DNA from 3 places in the Hyphomicrobium sp. 802 genome. Region 1 is predicted to be linked to each of the others. Evidence: predicted binding sites of a transcription regulator. Region 1 holds the regulator's gene; each other region holds the start of a gene.
The links. The regulator LexA, encoded in region 1, represses DNA repair genes until DNA is damaged. The targets are predictions, from matches to a motif close to TGTTCNNNNTGTGTTCNG.
Positions count from the first base shown of each region.

Region 2: a site for LexA is predicted at 2,831-2,848, ahead of HYP802_RS0109245 (single-stranded DNA-binding protein). Genes of this name have one in related genera too.
Region 3: a site for LexA is predicted at 4,269-4,286, ahead of recA (recombinase RecA). Genes of this name have one in related genera too.

Region 1 is NZ_JAFM01000001.1:3,215,809-3,222,943, reverse strand. Features, by position in the region: gene gltX (glutamate--tRNA ligase) at 1-1,289, opposite strand, end outside; gene HYP802_RS0116380 (ComEC/Rec2 family competence protein) at 1,361-3,703, shown strand; gene lexA (transcriptional repressor LexA) at 3,762-4,505, opposite strand; gene HYP802_RS23700 (hypothetical protein) at 4,958-5,095, shown strand; gene HYP802_RS23695 (hypothetical protein) at 5,752-5,997, opposite strand; gene HYP802_RS0116355 (ParA family protein) at 6,396-7,135, opposite strand, start outside.
Region 2 is NZ_JAFM01000001.1:1,832,842-1,839,976, forward strand. Features, by position in the region: gene HYP802_RS0109225 (hypothetical protein) at 22-636, shown strand; gene HYP802_RS0109230 (GFA family protein) at 795-1,187, opposite strand; gene HYP802_RS0109235 (VOC family protein) at 1,761-2,249, opposite strand; gene HYP802_RS0109240 (YkgJ family cysteine cluster protein) at 2,302-2,670, opposite strand; gene HYP802_RS0109245 (single-stranded DNA-binding protein) at 3,065-3,586, shown strand; gene HYP802_RS0109250 (cation diffusion facilitator family transporter) at 3,877-4,854, opposite strand; gene HYP802_RS0109255 (phosphatase PAP2 family protein) at 4,969-5,814, opposite strand; gene HYP802_RS23815 (hypothetical protein) at 5,801-6,133, shown strand; gene HYP802_RS0109260 (OmpW family outer membrane protein) at 6,418-7,110, opposite strand.
Region 3 is NZ_JAFM01000001.1:1,881,473-1,888,607, forward strand. Features, by position in the region: gene HYP802_RS0109490 (PAS domain-containing sensor histidine kinase) at 1-2,122, shown strand, start outside; gene HYP802_RS0109495 (formaldehyde-activating enzyme) at 2,183-2,749, opposite strand; gene HYP802_RS0109500 (hypothetical protein) at 2,896-3,405, opposite strand; gene HYP802_RS0109505 (hypothetical protein) at 3,571-4,128, opposite strand; gene recA (recombinase RecA) at 4,342-5,475, shown strand; gene alaS (alanine--tRNA ligase) at 5,696-7,135, shown strand, end outside.

The DNA.
Region 1 (7,135 bases):
TCGAGATTTAGCGGACGCTGGGCGACAATGAACAATGCGCCGCCGACCAACTCGGCGAGCGTCCTCGAGCGTTCTTTCAGCGATGGGATCGCGCGCGTGAACGTCTCCCAGCCTTTCGCCGCGAAGAGATCGGCCAGATCTTTTCCCGACTGCACGGCCGGAAGCTGGCGCAGAACTTCGCGCGCAAGTACAATATCGGAGCGCGGCGGCGCCTTTGGATCGGGCGCGATCTCGGCTAGTGCTGAAAAATTCAGATGTGGCAGCATTCCGCGCACGTGCGCAGCCAACTCATCGTCGGAGGCCGCGCGAATGTAATGGCCATTGAGATCGTCGAGCTTCTTAAAGTCGAGCCGTGCCGCACTCTTGTTGATGTTATCGATGTCGAACCAGCGGATCAGGTCCTCCGTCGAAATAATCTCGTCGTCGCCGTGGCTCCAGCCGAGGCGGACGAGATAATTGCGCAATGCCACCGGCAGATAGCCCATGTCGCGATATTCTTCGACGCCCTGCGCGCCATGACGCTTCGAAAGCTTCGCGCCGTCCGCGCCGTGAATTAGCGGCACGTGGGCAAAATCGGGCACCGTCCAGCCCATGCCATTGTAGATTTGCGTCTGCCGCGCCGAGTTGGTCAGATGATCTGCGCCGCGAATGACGTGCGTAATTTCCATGTCGTGATCGTCGACCACGACCGCGAGATTGTACGTCGGGTTGCCATCCGATCTGAGGATGATCAGATCATCGAGATCCTTATTCGGGAAGGCAACGCGTCCCTGCACGTGATCGTTGACGATCGTCTCGCCGTCGCGCGGTGCCTTGAGGCGGACAGCGGGCTTCACGTCCTTCGGTGCGTCACTCGGATCGCGGTCACGCCAGGGCGATAGGAAAATCTGCGGTCGCCCCTCGGCTTTGGCTTTCTCACGTGCCGCTTCGATCTCGGCGGGCGACGAATAGCAGTAATAGGCGGCGCCGCGCGCCAGTAGTTCGTTCGCCACCTCGCGATGCCGGTCGGCGCGCGAGAACTGCGAAATGACGTCGCCGTCCCAGTCAAGGCCAAGCCACTTGACGCCATCGAGGATCGCAGCGACCGCCGCCTCGTTGTTGCGTTCCCGGTCGGTATCTTCGATGCGCAGCAAAAAGCGGCCGCCACGCCCACGTGCGTAAAGCCAGTTGAATAGCGCCGTCCGTGCGCCGCCGATATGGAGAAATCCGGTGGGCGAGGGTGCAAATCGAACGATGGGCGCGCTGGGTGTCATGGTCTCGGCCTTTGGACCTTTTGTTCTGTCTGCCATTGAGGGATTGAGGCTCCGCTCGTAGCATGTGAGATGGGACAAGTTAAGGGGGCGGAAAATTCCCGTTCCCGATGCGTCATGGGCAGGGCATGTCGGTCGAAGCGCGGGGACCGGACGTCGCATTTCCAGGCTATGCCGACCACGGCATGAGCCGCGCTGTCCTGTTGTTTGAAGCTGAACGGCAGAGCTTTTTCCTTTGGGCGCCCGTTTGCCTTGGTGCCGGAATTGCCGCCTATTTTGCGCTGCCCATGGAGCCGGCGCTGATCGTAGCGTTCGCGCCGCTGGCGCTCGCCCTGATTTTGCGCCTGACAGTACGTTCCGGCACGCTCGTCGCGACACTGATGATGGCGCTGGTTCTGATCGGCGCGGGCTTTGGCATCGCCAAGCTGCGCGTCGAAGCTGTCCGCGCGCCCGTTCTGACCAAGGCGCTGCACAGCGTCGAAGCCTCAGGCACCGTCACGATGGTCGAGGCCAAGCTGCCGCGTGGCCAGCGGCTGACGATCGCCAACCCCAAAATCGCAAATCTCGCTGCAGCCGATACGCCTGCCGTCGTGCGCATCCGCACGATGTCGTCCAAAACGCGCGCCGCACCGGGCGACAAGATCCGCATCAAAGCCAATCTCTCACCGCCGGCAAAGCCAGCGCTTCCAGGCGGCTTCGATTACGCGCGCACCGCTTGGTTCGAATCTGTCGGCGGCGTCGGTTACGCATTCGCAGCACCGACGATCGAAGGCCACGTTGACCCCAATAGCATCGTCCAATGGTATCGCCGCACCATCGAAAATATCCGTCAGGCGATTGCCGCGCGCATCCGTGCGGCGCTTCCTGGCGAAACCGGCGAGATCGCGCTTGCCCTTATCACCGGCGAGCGCGGCGGCATCAGTGCCGAGACGAACAACGCCTTCAAGAATTCGGGCCTGTTCCACATTCTCTCGATCTCCGGCCTACACATGGTGATTGCAGCAGGTGCCGTTTTCTTTTCGATCCGCCTGATCCTCGCTGCGATCCCGCGCATCGCCTTGACGATGCCGATCAAAAAGATCGCCGCTGCGCTCGGCATCATCAGCGCGGTCGCCTATCTCGCGATTTCGGGAGGCCAGTTCGCAACCGTGCGCTCGGCGCTGATGATCTTCATCATCTTCGGCGCCATGCTGATTGATCGCCCTGCGCTTGCGTTGCGCAACGTTGCGCTCGCGGCGTTCCTAATTCTGTTGGCCTATCCCGAAAGCCTGCTCGATGCAGGCTTTCAGATGTCGTTTGCCGCTGTGACGGCGCTGATCGCCTCGCACGAATTTTTGAGCAGCCTGTTCAATCGCGAGCAGAAGCCGCATCCCATCATGCGCGTCATCGTCTTCTTCGGTGAGATCATCGCCTCGACTCTGATCGCAAGCGTCGCGGTCGCGCCGTTTGCCGCCTATAATTTTCACCAGAGCCAGCAATATGCCGTGCTCGCGAACATGATCGCCATTCCGATCTGCAACCTGATCGTCATGCCGGCGGCGCTCGTCGCGATGGTGCTGATGCCGTTCGGCCTCGAATGGCTCGGCCTGAAGCCGATGGGCTGGGGCATCGAAGGCATGACGTGGTGTGCGAACGAAGTCGGCGCGTTGCCTGGTGCAGTCGGACATATTCCAGCGATCCCCGAACTGGCTTTCGTGCTGATGCTTACGGGCGGCGTCTGGTTTTTGCTTTGGCAGACGCGGATCAGGCTTCTCGGCGTTGCGCTTGTCGGCGCCGGGCTGCTTGTTTCGCCTTGGATGCCGCGCCCTGACGTTCTGATCGGACAGAAAGGTCTGCTTGTCGCCGTGCGCGATGACTCGGGCAAGCTCGACGCCATGCCGGGCAAGGGCACGAAATACGATCTCGACCGCTGGCTCGAATACGACGGCGATTCCCGAACGGCGCGCGATGCCAAGATCGGCAAAGGCTTTACTTGCGATGCGATCGGCTGCATCGCGCATGTCAAAGGCGCGACCGTCGCGGTCGCGCGCCATCCCGCCGCCGTGACCGACGATTGCCTCAACGCCGACGTGCTTGTGCTCGATACGCCCAAGCCCGGCAATTGCGCCGTGCCGCGAACGGTCGTCGATGTTTTCGATCGCTGGCGCAATGGCGCTTACGCCCTTTATGTCGACCGCAGCGACGACAGTCCGGAACCCAAAATCCGTCTCGAAACGGTCGCGGCTCATCGCGGCGAACGACCTTGGAGCGAGATGCCGGAGCGAAAGCAGGCAGCGCTGCCGAAACCCCGTATTCTGCAGACCCCGTCCCCGGCGGGTGCCCCGGCTGCCGAACCTGCCCGGACCGCCGAAGCAGAACCCCAAACACGCACCTCAGCCGACGTCGATCCGGGGGAGGGGGCGGAACTCGAAACGGAAGATATCACTGAGCCGGACGCCGAGAGCGGGCGTTAGCCATCGACGCTGCCCCGCGTCGCTCTAGCTCCGTCGACGCATGGCGGCGAACTGCCCCTCAATACCGCCGCATCAAGCCGACGAGGCGCCCCTGAATGTCGATCTGATCCGGCCCAAAGATCCGCGTTTTGAATTCGGGGTTCGCGGCTTCGAGCGCAATCGTCGAGCCCTTCTTGCGCAGCCGTTTCAGCGTCGCTTCCTCGCCCTCGACCAGCGCCACGATGATATCGCCGTTCTCCGCCGTATTGCAGCGGCGGATGATGACGGTATCGCCGTCATGGATGCCCGCCTCGATCATCGAATCGCCTTTGACCTCCAGCGCAAAGTGTTCGCCGTTGGTCAGGATGTCGGGTGGCACCGCAATGTCGTGCGTGTGGTTCTGAATGGCGCTGATCGGCGTACCGGCGGCGATGCGGCCCATGACCGGGATCGACACCGTCCGCGCGTCGATGACGTGCGACGGCGGCGGCGGCGTGGCCACATTCGTCTTCGGCGGCCCGGAGCCTTCGATCACGCTTGGCTGGAAGCCCCGCTGCGGTGCCGCGGCCGCGTTGGCACCCGGTGCCGCGGACGGCAAGCCAACCTGGTTGTCCGGCAGCTTGATGACCTCGATAGCCCGCGCCCGGTGCGGCAGGCGGCGGATGAACCCGCGTTCCACCAGAGCGGTGATCAGCCGATGAATGCCGGACTTCGACCTGAGATCCAGCGCATCCTTCATCTCGTCGAAAGATGGCGGCACGCCGCGCTCCTGCATGCGCGCATGGATGAAGAGGAGGAGGTCTTTCTGCTTTTCGGTGAGCATAGCGGTTCGTCTCAAGCCTTTCCTGGCTGGCAAGCGCGGCGGGCTGAGACGCTGACCACCGAAAGACCGCCCGCTCATTTACAGTACAAATCGTGTATGTACCCTAACCGTTCTCGTCTCGTTCTGCAACCCATGCAAGTCAATAATCAACACGAACCAGCGCATGCGGCTCTGAAAGCACAGTTTCGTTGGCGCATCCGACTCGCCCGCGGCGAGCCGGCCGGATGCGCATACGTGGTGCATCTTCCTTCGCTCGACTTCAGAACGAAGAGCCAAGCATGTGCTGGCGGCGGGCTCTGCGAAGCAGAGTCGCCGGCACCCACAATGCTCCGGCATGCTCCCCCGCAGGGGAGTCGCCAGCAAACAAAGAGCCGACGGAAAGACCTCGCATGTCTGTTTATCGACCCGGGCGTTTCATACTTTTGCCGTTGAGGTGGAGCATCGTGCGAACAATGCGAGGTTTGTTTTCTCAAATCATCATTGGGGTCATCGTCACCGTCATCGGGACGCTTGTGACCGACGCCATCACCGGCGGCAACATGAGCCGTCATTTCGTTCCGGGCGTGCACGGCTCCTGGCGCGGGCATTGATGTCCAGATTTGCGCAACTCCTCTGACGCTTTAATGCACGACGCTCCCGATGTGCGCATCGTGGCTGGCTCTCCTTTTTGATTGCGCCGGAACGACAGCTTTTGATTTGCGCATGGCGACTCCCCTGCGGGTAGCCGGCCGCCATGCGCGGATTTTTTCGGCGCGCCGGCCGCCCGGCGCGTCGCGATGAACAAAGATCCGGGCATGCGCCAACGGCCGGCTCCGCTTTTTGATTGCGCCGGACGACACGCCTACGGCGCGCCGGCCGCCCGGCGCGTCGCGAAGGAAGAAGCTCCGGGCGTGTGCAACCGGCCGGCTCTGCGGAGCAGAGTCGGTTGCACCAAATATAAAGCACGAAGCGGACGGGTTCCGCGGCTGGGTCGTGGCATTTGAAGTCTCGGAACCGATCCGCTCCGTGACAGCCTGAGAACAGGGTCGCGAGCACGGTCACTTAATGAAGCGGGATGCTCCGCACACGGGTTTCTCACCCCGTGCGGACCGGCCGTTCGCCTTGTCCGGAAGCGCGCGTGACGCGCCGGGTCAGGCTGCCCCGTCCGAGCCCGACGCAACGCCTTGCGCGCGAGCCCTTCACCGGACGGGCGAGGGGATTATGCGGGCGGTTCGGAAGGCGGGGATAAGTTTTTTGTGTGTGACGGTCAGCCCGCTATTCGACCTGCGGTCGCTGCGGATTTCGCGCGGCTCGTCATGATGGCCTGATGGCGGGCCAAAATCTTTTTGAGTGCCGCAGGTCGGCTCTTCGGAGATGCGCTCGTAAACTTCTTTGCGATTGCGGAAATTTCAGCGGCATTGAGTTCCTTGTCGGACTCTATGGCAGCGTAAATCGCATTGAAGCCTTCTTCATCTCCCAGAGCCTCCTCAAGGCGCCGCGAATATTTTAGCACGATTTCATCTCGAATGACGGCAGACTGCTTTGGCTTAGATGGCTTAGCTATTTTCGGTTTGGACAATTCGGCAGACAAATCCGCCAGGCTCGATTGCGTATGCCGCCGCAACGAGCACTCCAGTTGCCGTATTTCTTCGATTGTTGAGGCTTTCGCGTGCTCGTCCAAAAGCGATGCGAGCGCATTCAAAAAAGCACATAGATCGGCGATGGGCGAAGGCTCCGAACTGATTTTCGGGGAAGCAACGCCAATCGTTTTCGCAAGAATTTTGACAGTGTGGTTTGGAAAAGATTCGAGAAGAGGAAAGAAGTCGTGAGCCCACGCATCATCGACCGAAAGCGGTGTACGCGATCTGAAATCGATCCCGCGCTTAAGGAGCGATTTTAATTCAGAGCACTTCATTCAGCGGCCACCGGTAGCATAAGTTGGATCGCGTCATTGCCATCTGGGTCAAAGTCATCAGGATCGTCCACACCTTCAAATGATTGAGCAGGGGGGACGCCGACTTGGTTCGCGATCGTTCTCGCCAGCGAGAGAATAGCGGCGCGGACATTCGGAGAAGAATTGTCGCGAGGAAGATTGAAATACGCGATGCCATCATCTGCGTTTCGAACCAATCTCACGGTGTTGGGGATAAAGGTTGTTGTCGGAAGGAAGCCGCATCCGAAACGCTTTGTGTTCATTAAATCCTGTAACCAACTCATGACTTCGCGTGTGATATTGAGATTTGGACTGTACCGCGTCGCGACGACGCCGACGTGTTTGAGGTGCGGACACAAATTAGCGTCGCGCATGAATTTCAGCTGCTCGCAGAACGAAACAACAGATTCACCAGACGGCTTATCGAGGATGGTGGGAATCAGGACATGCGAACTTGCGCAAAGAGCTTGGATCGTTCCGGCAGTCAGCCTTGGCGGGCAATCGATAATGATAAGATCGAAGGCGTCTTGGACAGTCTGAGAGTGCAGAAGCTTCGCTAAATTGTACCGCATCTCCGCCGGGCGATAGATGTTTCCGATGAGCAAATCGGAAATCCAATGCCGCCATGCGCGACGATCCGGTTCGCGCACGTTCAATAGCCATTCGATCAGGAGCCGATTTTCGGCTTGAGCGAGATCGTAATAAGCCGTTGCGACCT
Region 2 (7,135 bases), 1.4 Mb from region 1:
CGTTATCGATGGGGGCATCACGTGAGCGACGCGCCGTCTCTTCTCAACTTTTCGCATCCGGCTCATCCGGTGAACCGAACGCTGACGGTGGTCAAGCTGCTGGTGCTTGCCGTATCCGTCGCCGCGGCCGTACCGACCGCGCGCAATCTGTATTTCTCCTGGAAGAACGACGTGCCGTTCAGCCAGGTCGATCACCGCCTGGCGCAAGCAGCGTTGCTGGAGAAGAATTTCGACTGCCGGATCGCGTATCGTTCGCTGACGACGCAGGGCAATGCGCAGGTTGAGGTCGGATCGTGTGCGAAGACCGGTGACATCTCGATCCGCGTGAAGAGCGCGGACGGTCAGGTCAACTACGAATGGATTGCATTCGATCAGTTGCCGAAGCCGATTTCGAAAACGGCGAGCCTGTGGGACTTGATTGTATCGCGCGCGGTGGCGGATGAAGCCGCACGGCGGGATGAGCCGTTCAATGTTGCGCAGGATGTGACGGTGCTGTGCCAGGCAAAGTCAGGCGACAACATCATTCGCGTCGTGCAATCCGGCGGACAGTGCACGCGCGAAACCGTTTCGATTTTCCGCGGCTCCGTCGAGAAAAGCGCGAGCGTGCCTTGCGATAAGGCGTGTCCTATTAAGTAAGCGCGTGCGACTCCCCTCCGGGGAGCCGGCCGCACGCGCAGGAGTTTTTTTATTGTGCTCGGGGACACGCATTCCGCGCGCCGGCCGCCGAGCACGGCAGTTTTTTATTTTCGCTTCCGACTCCGCTTCGCGGAGCCGGCCGGAAGCGACGGGACGTTTCACCATTCATCTTTCTGCGGCAGGCCGTCGGCGATGTCGTAGTAATCGGACTTCGAGCCGACAAAGATGTGCTCCTTGATCTTGAGGCCCGTCGGTCTGTCGAGCGTTCCGGCGGTGACATAAATTTCTTCGCTGCCGGGGGACTGCCAAAAGAGATTGCTACCGCAGCGCATGCAGAAGCCGCGGTTGCCGGCATCCGACGACTGATACCAGCGCAGCGTCTCGTCATTCAGCAATTTTATGTCTGCGGCGGCGCAGTTCGTCATCGCAGCGTAATTTCCACTCGTCTTCGCGCATATCGAACAGTGACACGCGAGGATCGGGTTGAGTTCGCCGCCGATTTCATAGCGGACACCTCGGCAATGGCAGCTTCCTGTGGCGTGAACGGTCATTAGCAACGAATATCCTTCGAACGGCGATGCGGCTCCCGGTAAGATCACTGATATTGCGCGCATTTCAAACATTACCGATGAGAATTGTGATCGCTTTCTCCCTGATGACAACTTGACGACCGGGGTTTTGAGGCACACATTTCTCTTTGTGACGGTGCCGCTCTCGCTAGCTGTTCCGGTAATTGCGTCTCGGCCGAGGGGTCGATGAGCTGCGGAATGGAGACGCGAGCCGCAAGGGCTTCACGTGGTGCGTATGGGTCCCGTGAGGCGCATGTGGAACGTGGTAGGCGTGACGTTGAAACAGATCGAGGAGAGGAGATGACTCCACCGGGTTATCAATCAGGACCTCGAGACTTGTTCACGGGGTCAGCAGCTTGACAAGCGCTCTCGAGATTGTGGCCACGCTTGGCTCAGCTGCACTCGCTGCTACAATTTGGATATCTCACACGAGGGAGGCGGTCCGTGCGGCCGCTAGAGCCTCGCATTCAAAGGCCCGGTTTTAGTCTGGGCGAACCATCGAAGGTAAAAAACACAGCCCCGCGCGAATCCGAGGATTCGGCGGGGTTAGTTTTTTTATTGTTGGCGAAGTTTTTTGTTGTCGCTTCCGACTCCGCTTCGCGGAGCCGGCCGAAAGCGACGAGCCGCTAGGGTGGCCGGTTGGTATTCGCTGACTGTCCAGAGATTTCCTTCGGGATCTTCAAGATCGAACCCCATCACTCCGTCGGGAAATGCCGGCGAACTCGTCCTGCGAAGAGGGCGAAGGAGCTTCGCTCCGGCTTTTAACGCCAAGCGATGATAATTTTCGACGGCGTCGACGTTTTCCGCAACGAGGCAGATGCAGGTTTTCCCGACCCTCGACCATGCCCCGTCGGCTGGAATCGTGGAGACGAAAATTATTCCGTTCCGCCAGGCAAGTTCTGCGAACACGACTTTACCGTTGGGACCATCGTAGGATGCGACGACGCGAAAGCCGAGCGCCGATACCAACCAATCAATCGCCGATCCAAGATCGGCATAATAGGCGCCCGGAACTACGGCGGGACCGTCGGTCGGAGAGCTCATCGTCATCCCACATCAAGATTGAGAATGCCGAAGCGGTAGCGATGTCGAAACCCTAATCCTTGTGGTTCGTGATCGCGACGAATTTGTCGTCGTTCTGGGCACGGCGTTCGTGCATCAGGAAGTCGTAGTAGCCGCAGCGACCGGAGCCAGGGTATGCGCGGCAGGCGGCGGGGCGCGCCTTATAGATCGTGCAGCAGCGCTTCTTGGTGTCGAAGAACTGGCAGATGCGGCCGTAGTGCTTATCGCGCTGGCGGCGCATGATGTACTTGTGGCCGTGGGCTTCGCGCGTAAAGCGCCGCTTCGCGGTTTCGTATTTCAGGTCGAAATGCTTGGCGAGGCGTTCCACGTCGCGCTTGTTCAGCGCAATGACCGGATACGAACAGCAGTATCCTGGGCAATTCAAACAATTGTACTGAGCCATTGCGGCTTTGGTGCTCCCGCGTGCGCACGCCATCCTCTGGGTAACGGCCTTAGATCATGCGGCGCGGCAGTCAAGACGGCATTCGCGGCGAACGCGACATTCCGGTGAGACCGTGGCGCGATGGGTTAATTTGCTTGCGCCTAGTGGGGCGGGCGCTATATAGAACAATGAGAGAACATTGCTATCCCCGCCCGGTCGATTAGGCCGTGGAGAACGATAAATGAAGTGAAGAAGGTGGCGGGGAGAGCCTTTAAAGTCAGAACGATTCCGCGCTATCCGAATAGCGCGTCTATGCAACTATTCATGTCGGCTGGCGAGCATGCCGCCGGTCGTCGCAAGGGAACGCGGTGGCGTTCCTCGCGTTCAGTCACGTTCAGTCAAGGAGACGAGTGAAATGGCAGGGTCGGTCAACAAAGTCATTCTGGTCGGCAATGTCGGCAAGGATCCGGAGATCCGCCGCACGCAGGATGGCCGCCCGATCGCCAACTTGAGCATCGCGACGAGCGATACCTGGCGCGACAAGCAGACGGGTGAGCGCAAGGAAAAGACCGAGTGGCATCGCGTCGTCGTCTTCAGTGAGCCGTTGTGCAAGATCATCGAGCAGTACGTGAAGAAGGGCGCGAAGCTCTACATCGAAGGCGCACTGCAGACGCGTAAGTGGACGGATCAGTCCGGCGCGGAGAAGTATTCGACCGAGGTCGTCATCCAGGGCTACAACGGCACGCTGACGATGCTCGATGGCGCAGGCGGCGGACGCGGCGCGTCGATCGGTATGCAGGAGAGCGGTCCGGATTACGCATCCGACGGCGGTTTCGGTTCGAGTTCGGGTGGCGAATCCCGGCGCGCGTCGGGTTCCAGGAGCGGCGGTTCGAAGCCAAGCTTCGACAAAGCGCTCGACGACGAGATTCCTTTCTGATGGTTGCTTCCGACTCCGCTTCGCGGAGCCGGCCGGAAGCAACGGGCTTGGTGAGGCAGTCTTCGGACGTCGGCGCGACTCGCGTTCCGCGAGCCGGCCGCCACGCACGGAAGTTCTGAGTTGTCGTTTCCTACTCCGCTTCGGGGAGCCGGCCGTCGGGCTTGGTGAGGCAGTCTTCAGACAAATGCGCCGGTTACAGAATGGATCCTCGGCCTGAAGCCGAGGATGACATTTTGATAGCGGGAACGCGTCCCAACACCGCCATGGCCCGCGATGGCGGCACGTGACGCTTAATGCGTCGCGCCTGCCGCGATCGGCGGCTTGGTTTTGTTGAACTGGAAGGCTTTCTCCGACTGCACCTCGATGAAGAGGTGCTGCACCTCTGGGAAGCGCGTCTTGATGGCCTGCTGCAATCGTGCCGTTACGTCTTCGACCGTTCGTGCGCTGACCCAATCCTCGAAATCGACGCTGGCCGTAACGAGCACATCTTGCGGTCCCAGATGCATCGTCCGGATTTCGTTGATGGTGCGGATCGGTTTGTCAGGTCCGATTTCCTTGGCGATGATTTCATTCAACCCGGCTTGGACTGCGCGCGACGCCGACTCGCCGACGATCAACGAGCGAATTTCGCCCGACATGAAAATGGCAACGAAGCCCAGCACGCAGCCGATCAGAATCGAGGCGATGCCGTCAGCCTGCTCGTAGCCGCCGAAGTCGGCTGCCATCGTTCCGATCAAGGCGATGCTCAGTCCAATCATTGCGGCGCTGTCTTCCAGCACGATCGCGAACAGCGTCGGATCTTTCGATGCGCGTAGCGCGGCAATGAAGCCCAAGCCTGACGGGCCGCGTCGCGTGTTGAATTCTCCAACGGCCTTCCACGTCGAAAATCCTTCAAGCGCCATGGCGACGAGCAGCACGATGTAGACCACGAAGACGTCGTGTATCGGGTGCGGATGGAGCATCTTTTCGATGCCTTCGTAGATCGCGACGCCGGCGCCGAGTGCGAACAGCACCATCGCGACGATGAAGCTCCAGAAATAGATCTCCTTGCCGTAGCCGAATGGGTGGTGCGCGTCGGCGGGTTTTTCGGCGCGTTTGATGCCGAAGAACAGTAGCAGCTGGTTCGAGGTATCGACCAGCGAGTGAATGGCTTCCGAAAGCATTGCCGAGGATTGCGTCCACGCCGCCGCCGCGAATTTTGCGGCGGCGATGCCTAGATTACAGGCAAAAGCGACGACGATAACGGCTTTCGATCCGCCGGTGTCCACGGTTGTTGTCTCCCTCTACGGCACCCTCATGCGTACCCGATAGCAGGGGAATGCGTCCACCCGCGCGCATTGAAGGCCGCGCCACGCGAGCAATAACGGTCAGCCGAAACGTCGTCAGCGGCTGAGGACGTTGCGCTTATTCCAAAGAAAAACGGCCTGTTTCAAACGATCTTTGACAGCGCAACCGAAGCGTGTCTGAGACCATGGGAGAAGCCGAGCGCTACGATCGGTCGCCACATAGTAGCGGCTGATAAGCGGGTAAATGGCCCACGCCATCGCGACACCAACGATCACGTCCGTCACGTAATGCGAGCCGATTGGGACGCACGAGACGAGCATCAGCAGATTAAGCGGCACGAAGAGCCAGCGTAAAATCGGGACCGCCATCCAACCATACGCGAGCAGCACAGCCACAACGGCGTGATAGCTTGGGAACGTCACCAGTCCGGCAAAGTGCAGTTGATGATCGCCGTTGCGCAGCCCGTCCGTAATGCCCGGAGCAACCCATGCGGCAGGCACAATGACGCTCGGAAAATCGGATGATTTGAAATTGAAATGTGCATAGGGGCCGATCGCGGGAGCAACGAGAAAGATGGCGATGGTTGCGGCGAGTACCACGGTGGATGTTGTCATGACGCTGCGGAGACGCTCCGGATCAGCCCAGGCGAGCGTCAGCACCAGAATGATCGGCTGCCATTCGATGCTTGCGTAAGCGTGGCTCAAAATTCTGGTCAGTTCGGGATGGTCACGGAACCAGAATGCCAGCGCCACCCAGTCTATTCCGAGACCGGCGTCGGCAGCGACAAGAATCTTGTCCTGAAACGGAAATGCTGCCGAGGCAAAAATGGCTTCTAACGGCGGCATGATAAGAACGGTTGAAATTGAAAGCGCGGTCGCTTCAACCGCTATAGCGGCCCGCAGGTGGCCGCAGTGTATGAGATAGGCCGTGGCCGCAGCCATTGCCGCCAAACACGCCCCTTGGCGAAGAAAAAAGGCCGGAGGCGGGAACGCGAAATCCGTAATGGAGCAGAGCAGCGCAAGAAGTGCGGCACTTAGAGCTATCAAGATCCAGGCTGGGCGCATGGCGCGCGCCCATACTTTGCTAGCGGAGGGACGAAGTCCGGGAATGCCTTGTTTCAAAGGGCGAGCTGCTGCGGAAATGCGCAATGAATTGGCCATCATCAGCTCAGCAAGTAACGTATCGCTCGGAAACGCGCTCTATACAGGCAAAAATATAAAAGTCGCGTTAAACGCAGATACGCCGGAACGAAGCAATTAATAAAATCGAACGTATTTTTGAGCGTGCAGGTGGGCGCTACCGGCTCTAATTAGACCGCCGCAGTTTCCGTTCTGTGATGTGATTGCTCGCCGCGTACGCGTTTGTGGTCGCCGATTAACCGTGCAAGCCTGAGCGTCGTGTCCGGATCGGTTGCGGGGGAAGAGAATGCAGAAGGGCCCTTATGGTGGCGGCGGGATATTCTTTAAGATATGTCAGCCTTGATGCTCAAAGGCCCGGAAAACTCCGGGCCTTTGTTGGTCTCGCTGTCGGTTTTAGTGGGGCGTTTATTTCAGCGGCACGGGCTCGCTGCTGCGGCCGCTGAGGAGATCGGCAAGGTTGAAGCGATAGCCAACGCCGGCTGAGACGATGAGGGGGTCGACGTCGACCTTGGCGGTGATGCCTGTTCCGCGCCAGTTTGCATCGGTATCCAGCCAGATCTTTTTGACGTCGGCGTTCAAGTACCAGCCGTTTCCGATCTCATAGTCGACGCCGCCCTGGAGGGCGAAGCCGAAGGAATCGCTCAGGTGCAGATTGCCGCCGAGGTCGCCACTATTGGTATTGAAGTAATGGATGTATTGGAAACCAACGCCACCATACGGCTTGAAGCCCATGATCGGGTCCATATGGTATTGCAGCGTGACCACTGGCGGGAAAGCCCAGAAGTTTCCGAGGTTGGTGCCGTTGATGGCGCCCTTGCCCTCGGCGCTGAACTTGGCGAAGCAACAGAAAAGTTCAGCCGCAATGTTCTTGGTAAAGAAATGGGTGATCGTGAGTGACGGGATCGTTTCCGTGCTGATCTCGGCGTCGGCGCCCGACAATGTGGTGCCGCCGCTGTAGACGTGCGCGCCGGAGTCCGGAACGACAACAGAGCCCTCGACACGAACCAAAGTGTCGCCGCTGTAGTCGCCAGCCCGCGCCGATGCCGACGCCGATATCAACGCAAGCACCGTCAACGTCCCTATCCCAAGCCGCCGCATTCTCAATTCCCCTTCTTCAAATTTT
Region 3 (7,135 bases), 1.3 Mb from region 1:
CCTGATGAAGGCGGCCGAGCGCGGCGAGCCGAGATCGGAAGATGTGCGGTTGCGGCTCGGGGCGGATCGCAACGTCTCCTGGGCAAGGATCACGGTGCGGCCCTTCGCTGGTCCGGAAGGCTTGCTGGAAGGTGGCTTGCGGCAATCGCGGCTCGTCTCGTGGCAGATCGTCGATGTTACGAATGAGAAGAGCCAGGAGACCGAACGCATCGGCCGGCTCGAAGCATCGCTTGCCGCATTCGATGCCATGCCCGCCGGTTTCATGTGGGTCTCGGGCGAGGGCGCGATCGTGCATGTCAACGCCGCGTTCGAGCAGTGGCTCGGCTATCCGGCAGGTGCGTTGAGAGCGCGATCGCTCGGGCTTGCAGAACTCGCCGGCGCGGAAGGCCTGCGTCTATTGAAGCATATGGCGGCCATTCCTGAAGCCGATCAGCGCATCATCGATCTCGATCTGACGCGCAGAGACAGTCGCATCGTGGCGCTGACACTCCTCGTCGAGCCCGTCGCTGGAAACGCCGAGCAGGGCTTTACGATCACGGCGATCAACCGGCAGACGACCGGGCTCGTCGAGCGTGGTCACCAGGACGTCAGAGCATCGCAATTCTTCCAATCGGCTCCGTTCGGCATTGCAGCGCTCGACGCGGAGGGCCGCATCGCCAACTGCAACACCGCCTTCATGCAGATGGTGCTCGACGGCAAGCCGGCGCAGGACGTGCTGGCATCGGAAGCCTTGAGCCGCACGGCGGAGGCGGATGAGCGCTACAAGATCGAAGCGGGTCTTGCGGAAGTTCTTGCCGGACGCGGCAACATTCAGCCGATCGAGATCACAGCGGGCGACAACAAACAGTTCACGCGCCGCCTTTACATGTCGCCGCTGGCAGCGGTGCAAGGCGGCGCAGCTGCTGCGCTCTATGTGATGGACGCGACCGAGCAGAAGACGCTCGAAAGCCGCGTGGCGCAGGCGCAGAAGATGGAAGCGGTCGGCAACCTTGCGGGCGGCATCGCACACGACTTCAACAACGTGCTGACGGCGATCATCGGGTTCTCGGATTTGCTGCTGCAGACGCATCGCCCGAGCGATCCGGCTTATCGCGACATCAAGAACATTCAGTCGGCGGCCAATCGCGCGGCTGGTCTGGTCAAGGGGCTGCTCGGTTTCTCGCGTAAGCAGACGCAGCGGGTCTCGGTCTTCAATGTCGGCGAATTGACGTCCGACATGCTGCCGGTGCTGAAAACGCAGTGCGGCGAGAAGATCGAGCTCAAGACGCATTCCGAGCGCGACCTGTGGTACGTGCGGGCCGACAGCGACCAGCTTTACCAGGTCATTCTCAATCTCGTTCGCAACGCGCGTGACGCGATGCCGAACGGCGGCAAGCTGACGATCAACACGCGCAACGTCACGGAACGCGAAAGCCAGAAGATGCGCGACGTCGTCGGCTTTACACCGGGCGAATACGTGCTGGTCGAAGTGGCCGATACCGGCACCGGCATGAGCCCGGAAGTTATGGCCAAGATCTTCGAGCCGTTCTTCACGACGAAGGGTGTCGGCAAGGGCACGGGTCTTGGTCTCGCGTCGGTCTACGGTATCGTCAAGCAGTCGGGCGGCTTCATCCAACCGGAAAGCGAGATCGGCAAAGGCACGGCCTTCAAGATTTTCCTGCCGCGGCATTTCGTGGAAGAAGGCGAGGAAGTCGCGAATGCAATGCCGGAGTCGATTGCTGCCGCGAAGAAGCAGCTTAAGGCAACGGACCTGACCGGCACCGGCCGCGTGCTGCTGGTCGAGGACGAAGTCGAGGTTCGCCAGTTTGCAGTTCGCGCGCTGAAGCGGCAGGGCTATCAGGTGTTGGAAGCGACCGATGGCGTCGAGGCGCTGGAGATCATGGCCGAGAACGAAGGCATGATCGACATCGTGGTGTCTGACGTCGTCATGCCGGAAATGGATGGGCCGTCGCTCTTCAAGGAGCTGCGCAAGCGCAATCCGTCGATCAAGGTGATCTTCGTGTCGGGCTATCCGAACGAAGCATTCCGCGAGTCGATGGGCTCGGACGATTTTGCGTTCTTACCGAAGCCGTTCTCGCTGCCTCAGCTCGCCGCGAAGGTGAAGGAAGAACTCGCGAAGTAGTTTTCGATGGCGCCGGGCGACTCTCCTCCGGAGAGCCGGCCGCCCGGCGCGAGGCTTGGATTACACCTCGCCCTTGAGGCCCTTCTCGAAGTATTTGTGAATGATCTTGTCCTGGTTTTCGAGCAGCCAGTCGATGTCGGGCTTGAAGTTCATCGCCTTGTGAATGGCGAGCGCGGTCGCCTTGCGATGGATGTCGAACAGGATCTTGTGATCAAGCTTGTCGATCGTCGAGACGACGGGGTTCAGCCACACCGAAACGATGATGCCGAGATCATCGACTTTGTCTTTCGGCAGGTCGCCGGCGCGTACGGCGTCGAGGACGCCCATCGCGGTCGCGTATTGCACGGTGCCCATCAGGATGTTGGTGTAGCGCTCGTTGTCGACCGTCACCTTGCTGACGCACAGCGTCGGCGGACGCACCATCACGTCGGTGTTCAGAAGCGACAGCACGCGGCTGTGGCCCTTTACCTGGTCGCCGAGAAGCGTCGCGAAGGCGGTGCCGAAGGGGCCGTCCATTTCGCCGATCGCGACTTCGGGTTCCGCTGCCGTTCCCGGAGGGCCGCCTGCGACCAGGGCCTCGCCGACGCGAATGCCAAAACGCCCCGACGGGCGCGATGCAATGCTCATATGTCACCACCTTGTGCTCGGTTATCAATTGAGCGCCGAAGCCGACGCACGGGGTGGGCTTAAACCAGAGTGGCCAGAGACGCGCCATAAGTTCTGGTTATGGCGCGTCTCACGGTCGCGATGCGATGGGGGGGCAATCGCACGCGCTAGTCGCAGGGAATTTCGATGACGCTGTCGGCAGCGGCGGAATAGCGGCGGCAGACTTGCGGTGCGGCTGCTGCTGTTTTCGTTGCGGTCGCGGTTGCGTTTGAGGCCGTCGAGACAGGCAGCAGATCGCTTTTCTTGGCGATGTTCGTGGCGTCCGTCGATGCCGTTTGCTGCGCGATCGTTTTCGTTCGTGTGGCTGCAAGCGTCTGAGCCTGCTTTGCGGCTGCAGCTTTCTTTTGGGCGAGCGCTGCGAGACGGGCGCGTTTTGAGGCAAGGGCCGCAGCCTGTGCGCGTTCGGCGCGTAATTCGGCGAGCCGCTTTTCACGCGCTCTCGCAAAGGCTTCTTCGAGATTGCGGCGCTTGTCCTTCTCGCAGGGCTGGGCCGGCTGGCGGCCCTGGTTGCGGAAGAACGGGCTGGCATAGAACGAGCCCATGCCGTGTGCTTCCGCGTTCGATGCGACGGTGCTGGCGACGACCAGAACGGCGATGAGTGTCGAGATCTTGAGCATGGGTGCCTCCCACGAATTTGCGATGGAGGCATCTTGGAGCAGCGCGATTTTTCCCGCTGTTTCGGACGGAACACGTCTGCAAATCGTGCTGGGGTGTTGAAAATAAAAACGCGGCCCGGCCGAAGGACGGCGAGCCGCGTTTTATGAGTGAAGGGCGAATGCGAATTACTGGCAGGGCGCCTCGATCACACTATCGGCAGCTGCCGAATATTTGCGGCAGGTGACGGTCGTGGCGGCCGGAGCGCTCGGTGTCGTCGATGACGTTTCGATAGCGTTCGACGGTGTCTTTTCAACTGTCGTCGTCTGCGCTGAGCTATCTGCCGTTGTGGCTGCAGGCGTACTGTCGCCCGAGGTCAGCCGGTCGCCCTTTTTGAGCGCGGGCTTGTCGTCGCTCGTCGTGGATTGGGATGCAGTCTCGGCAGCGGCGATCTGGGCCGCTTTCTGCTTCTGCAGCGCGATCTGGCGGGCGCGTTCGCGTTTGGCGGCCGCGGCGGCGATGGCGCGCTGGCGGGCACGTTCGCGGGCGGCGATTTCCCGGCGAGCGCGCATTCTCTCGTAAGCTTCCTCACGACGGCGCTCCTCGGCGGCGTGCGCGAGCATGCTGGCGGCCGCCATGCCGCCGAGGAAGAACCCAAGGCGGCGGCCGGGGCCGGCTTCGGCGGCTGATGTGAACGACGCGGCGACGACGGCGATGGAAATCAGAACTGCGAGCAACTTGGACACGGGCTGTCTCCTTCGGCTTGGGTTGCCAGGAGAGTGCCGCGAGTGGCCGCGACGCGCTGTCCCTAAGGAAACATGTGCGCAAGAGTGAGAAAATTCGGCGCGGAGACTCCACAATGAGAACAAAACGTGATTGACAGAGGTGGAACAAAAAGTGTACGTTTATCCTTAATTGATGGCGCGCGGCGCTTGCCATAAGGGATTGAGGGTGACGACATGGAACGGCCGGACTTGACTGTGCTCGAAGGGGGCAAGATGGACAAGAAGCAGGCGCTGGAGCAGGCACTCGCGCAGATCGACAAGACCTTTGGCAAGGGGTCGATCATGCGGCTCGGCGCCAATGAGAAGCTGGATATCGAAGCGATCTCCACGGGATCGCTCGGGCTCGATATTGCGCTCGGCATCGGGGGATTACCGAAGGGACGCATCATCGAAGTCTATGGACCTGAATCCTCGGGCAAGACGACGTTGGCGCTGCAAGTCGTGGCGGAAGCGCAGAAGAAGGGCGGCACGTGTGCGTTCGTCGATGCCGAGCATGCGATTGATCCGGGCTATGCCAAGAAGCTCGGCGTCAAGGTCGAGGATCTTCTGATTTCGCAGCCGGATACCGGCGAACAGGCACTGGAAATCGCTGATACGCTGGTGCGTTCGGGCGCCGTCGACGTGCTCGTGGTTGACTCGGTTGCCGCTCTGACGCCGAAGGCCGAACTCGAAGGCGAGATGGGCGACAGCCTGCCCGGCCTGCAGGCCCGCTTGATGAGCCAGGCACTCCGGAAGCTCACGGGCTCGATCTCGAAGTCCAATACGATGGTGATCTTCATCAACCAGATCCGCATGAAGATCGGCATCATGTTCGGCAACCCTGAGACGACGACGGGTGGTAACGCCCTGAAGTTCTATGCCTCCGTTCGCCTCGATATTCGCCGCATCGGCCAGATCAAGGAGCGCGAAGAGACGGTCGGCAACCAGACGCGCGTCAAGGTCGTCAAGAACAAGGTGGCGCCGCCCTTCAAGCAGGTCGAATTCGATATTATGTATGGCGAAGGCATCTCGAAGGTCGGTGAGCTGATCGATCTTGGCGTTAAAGCCGGTCTCGTCGAAAAGTCGGGTGCGTGGCTGTCGTACAACGGCGACCGTATCGGCCAAGGCCGGGAAAACGCCAAGACGTACCTCAAGGAAAATCCGCGCGTCGCGGCAGAGATCGAGCGGGCTATCCGTGCCAACGCCGGGCTCATCGTCGAGAAGATGCTGGCCAATCCGGAAGCCGGTGAGGACGACGGCGAAGAACCCGACGAGGACGGGGTCCTTCCCGACGAATCGGGCAAGAAAGTCGCCAAGGCGAAGCGGTAGAGTTTTGAGTGGCGCCATCCGACTTCCCTTCGGGAAGCCGGCCGGATGGCGCAGAAGCCGGCCGTCAGCGCCTGTCGTTCCGCCGCAGGCGGACGGCCTGCCGCAAGGACCGCCCCTTCCTAGACATGCCTCAGGGCCGCCGCTACAACGGCGGCCTTAACCCGTTTCGGGGCTGTGTCCCGGAACATGTTTTTTATCCAGATCAGGCCGAAAGCACCACATGGCTGGCGTCAGCGAAATCCGCGCTTCGTTTCTCGATTTCTTTGGCAAGAACGGACACGAGATCGTGCCGTCGTCGCCGCTCGTTCCGCGCAACGACCCGACGCTGATGTTCACGAACGCGGGCATGGTGCAGTTCAAGAACGTTTTCACGGGGCAGGAGACGCGGGCCATTCCGCGTGCGACGACGTCGCAGAAGTGCGTCCGTGCTGGCGGCAAGCACAACGACCTCGACAACGTCGGCTATACAGCGCGCCACCACACGTTCTTCGAGATGCTCGGCAACTTCTCGTTCGGCGACTATTTCAAAGAGCGCGCGATCGAGCTGGCCTGGAACCTGCTGACGAAGGATTTCGGCCTCAAGAAAGACAAGCTGCTCGTCACGATCTATCACACCGACGACGAAGCCTATCGCATCTGGAAGAAGATCTCCGGGTTCTCCGACGACAAGATCATTCGCATCGCGACGTCCGACAACTTCTGGCAGATGGGCGACACGGGGCCGTGCGGTCCGTGCTCGGAAATCTTCTTCGATCATGGCGACAAGATTCCGGGCGGTCCTCCGGGCTCGCCCGACGCCGATGCCGATCGGTTCATCGAAATCTGGAACCTCGTGTTCATGCAGTTCGAGCAGATCGCACCGGGCAATCGCGTAGACCTGCCTCGGCCGTCGATCGACACGGGCATGGGCCTTGAGCGCATCGCAGCGGTGCTGCAAGGCAAGCACGACAACTACGATATCGATCTGTTCCAGCATCTGATCCAGGCCATCCGCCAGGAAGCGGCGAAGGTTGGCGCGAAAGAGAACGCGGCGACGAAGGATTTCGATCACGTCGCGCGGCGCGTCATCGCCGACCACCTGCGCTCGACGAGCTTCCTGATCGCCGACGGCGTGCTGCCGTCGAACGAAGGCCGTGGCTACGTGCTTCGCCGCATCATGCGCCGCGCCATGCGCTATGCGCACCAGATGGGCTGCACCGATCCGCTGATGTATCTGCTCGTCCCGTCGCTCGTCCGCGAGATGGGTGACGCCTATCCGGAACTCGTGCGCGCGCAGCCGCTCATCACCGAGACGCTGAAGCTCGAAGAGACGAAGTTCAAGCACACGCTCGACAACGGCCTAAAGCTGTTGGGCGAAAGCTCGGCGGGTCTCACGAAGGGTGCAGTGTTCCCCGGCGATGTCGCGTTCAAGCTCTACGACACGTACGGCTTCCCGCTCGACCTGACCGAGGACGCGTTGAAGCCGCGCGGCATTACTGTCGATACTGGCGCGTTCGATGCAGCGATGAAGAAGCAGAAGGATGCCGCCAAGGCCGCCTGGAAGGGTTCGGGCGAAGCGGCGACGGAAGGCCTCTGGTTCGAAATCAAGGACAAGACCGGCGCGACCGAGTTCCTCGGCTATGACACCGAGAGTGCGGAAGGCATCGTCACGGCCGTCGTG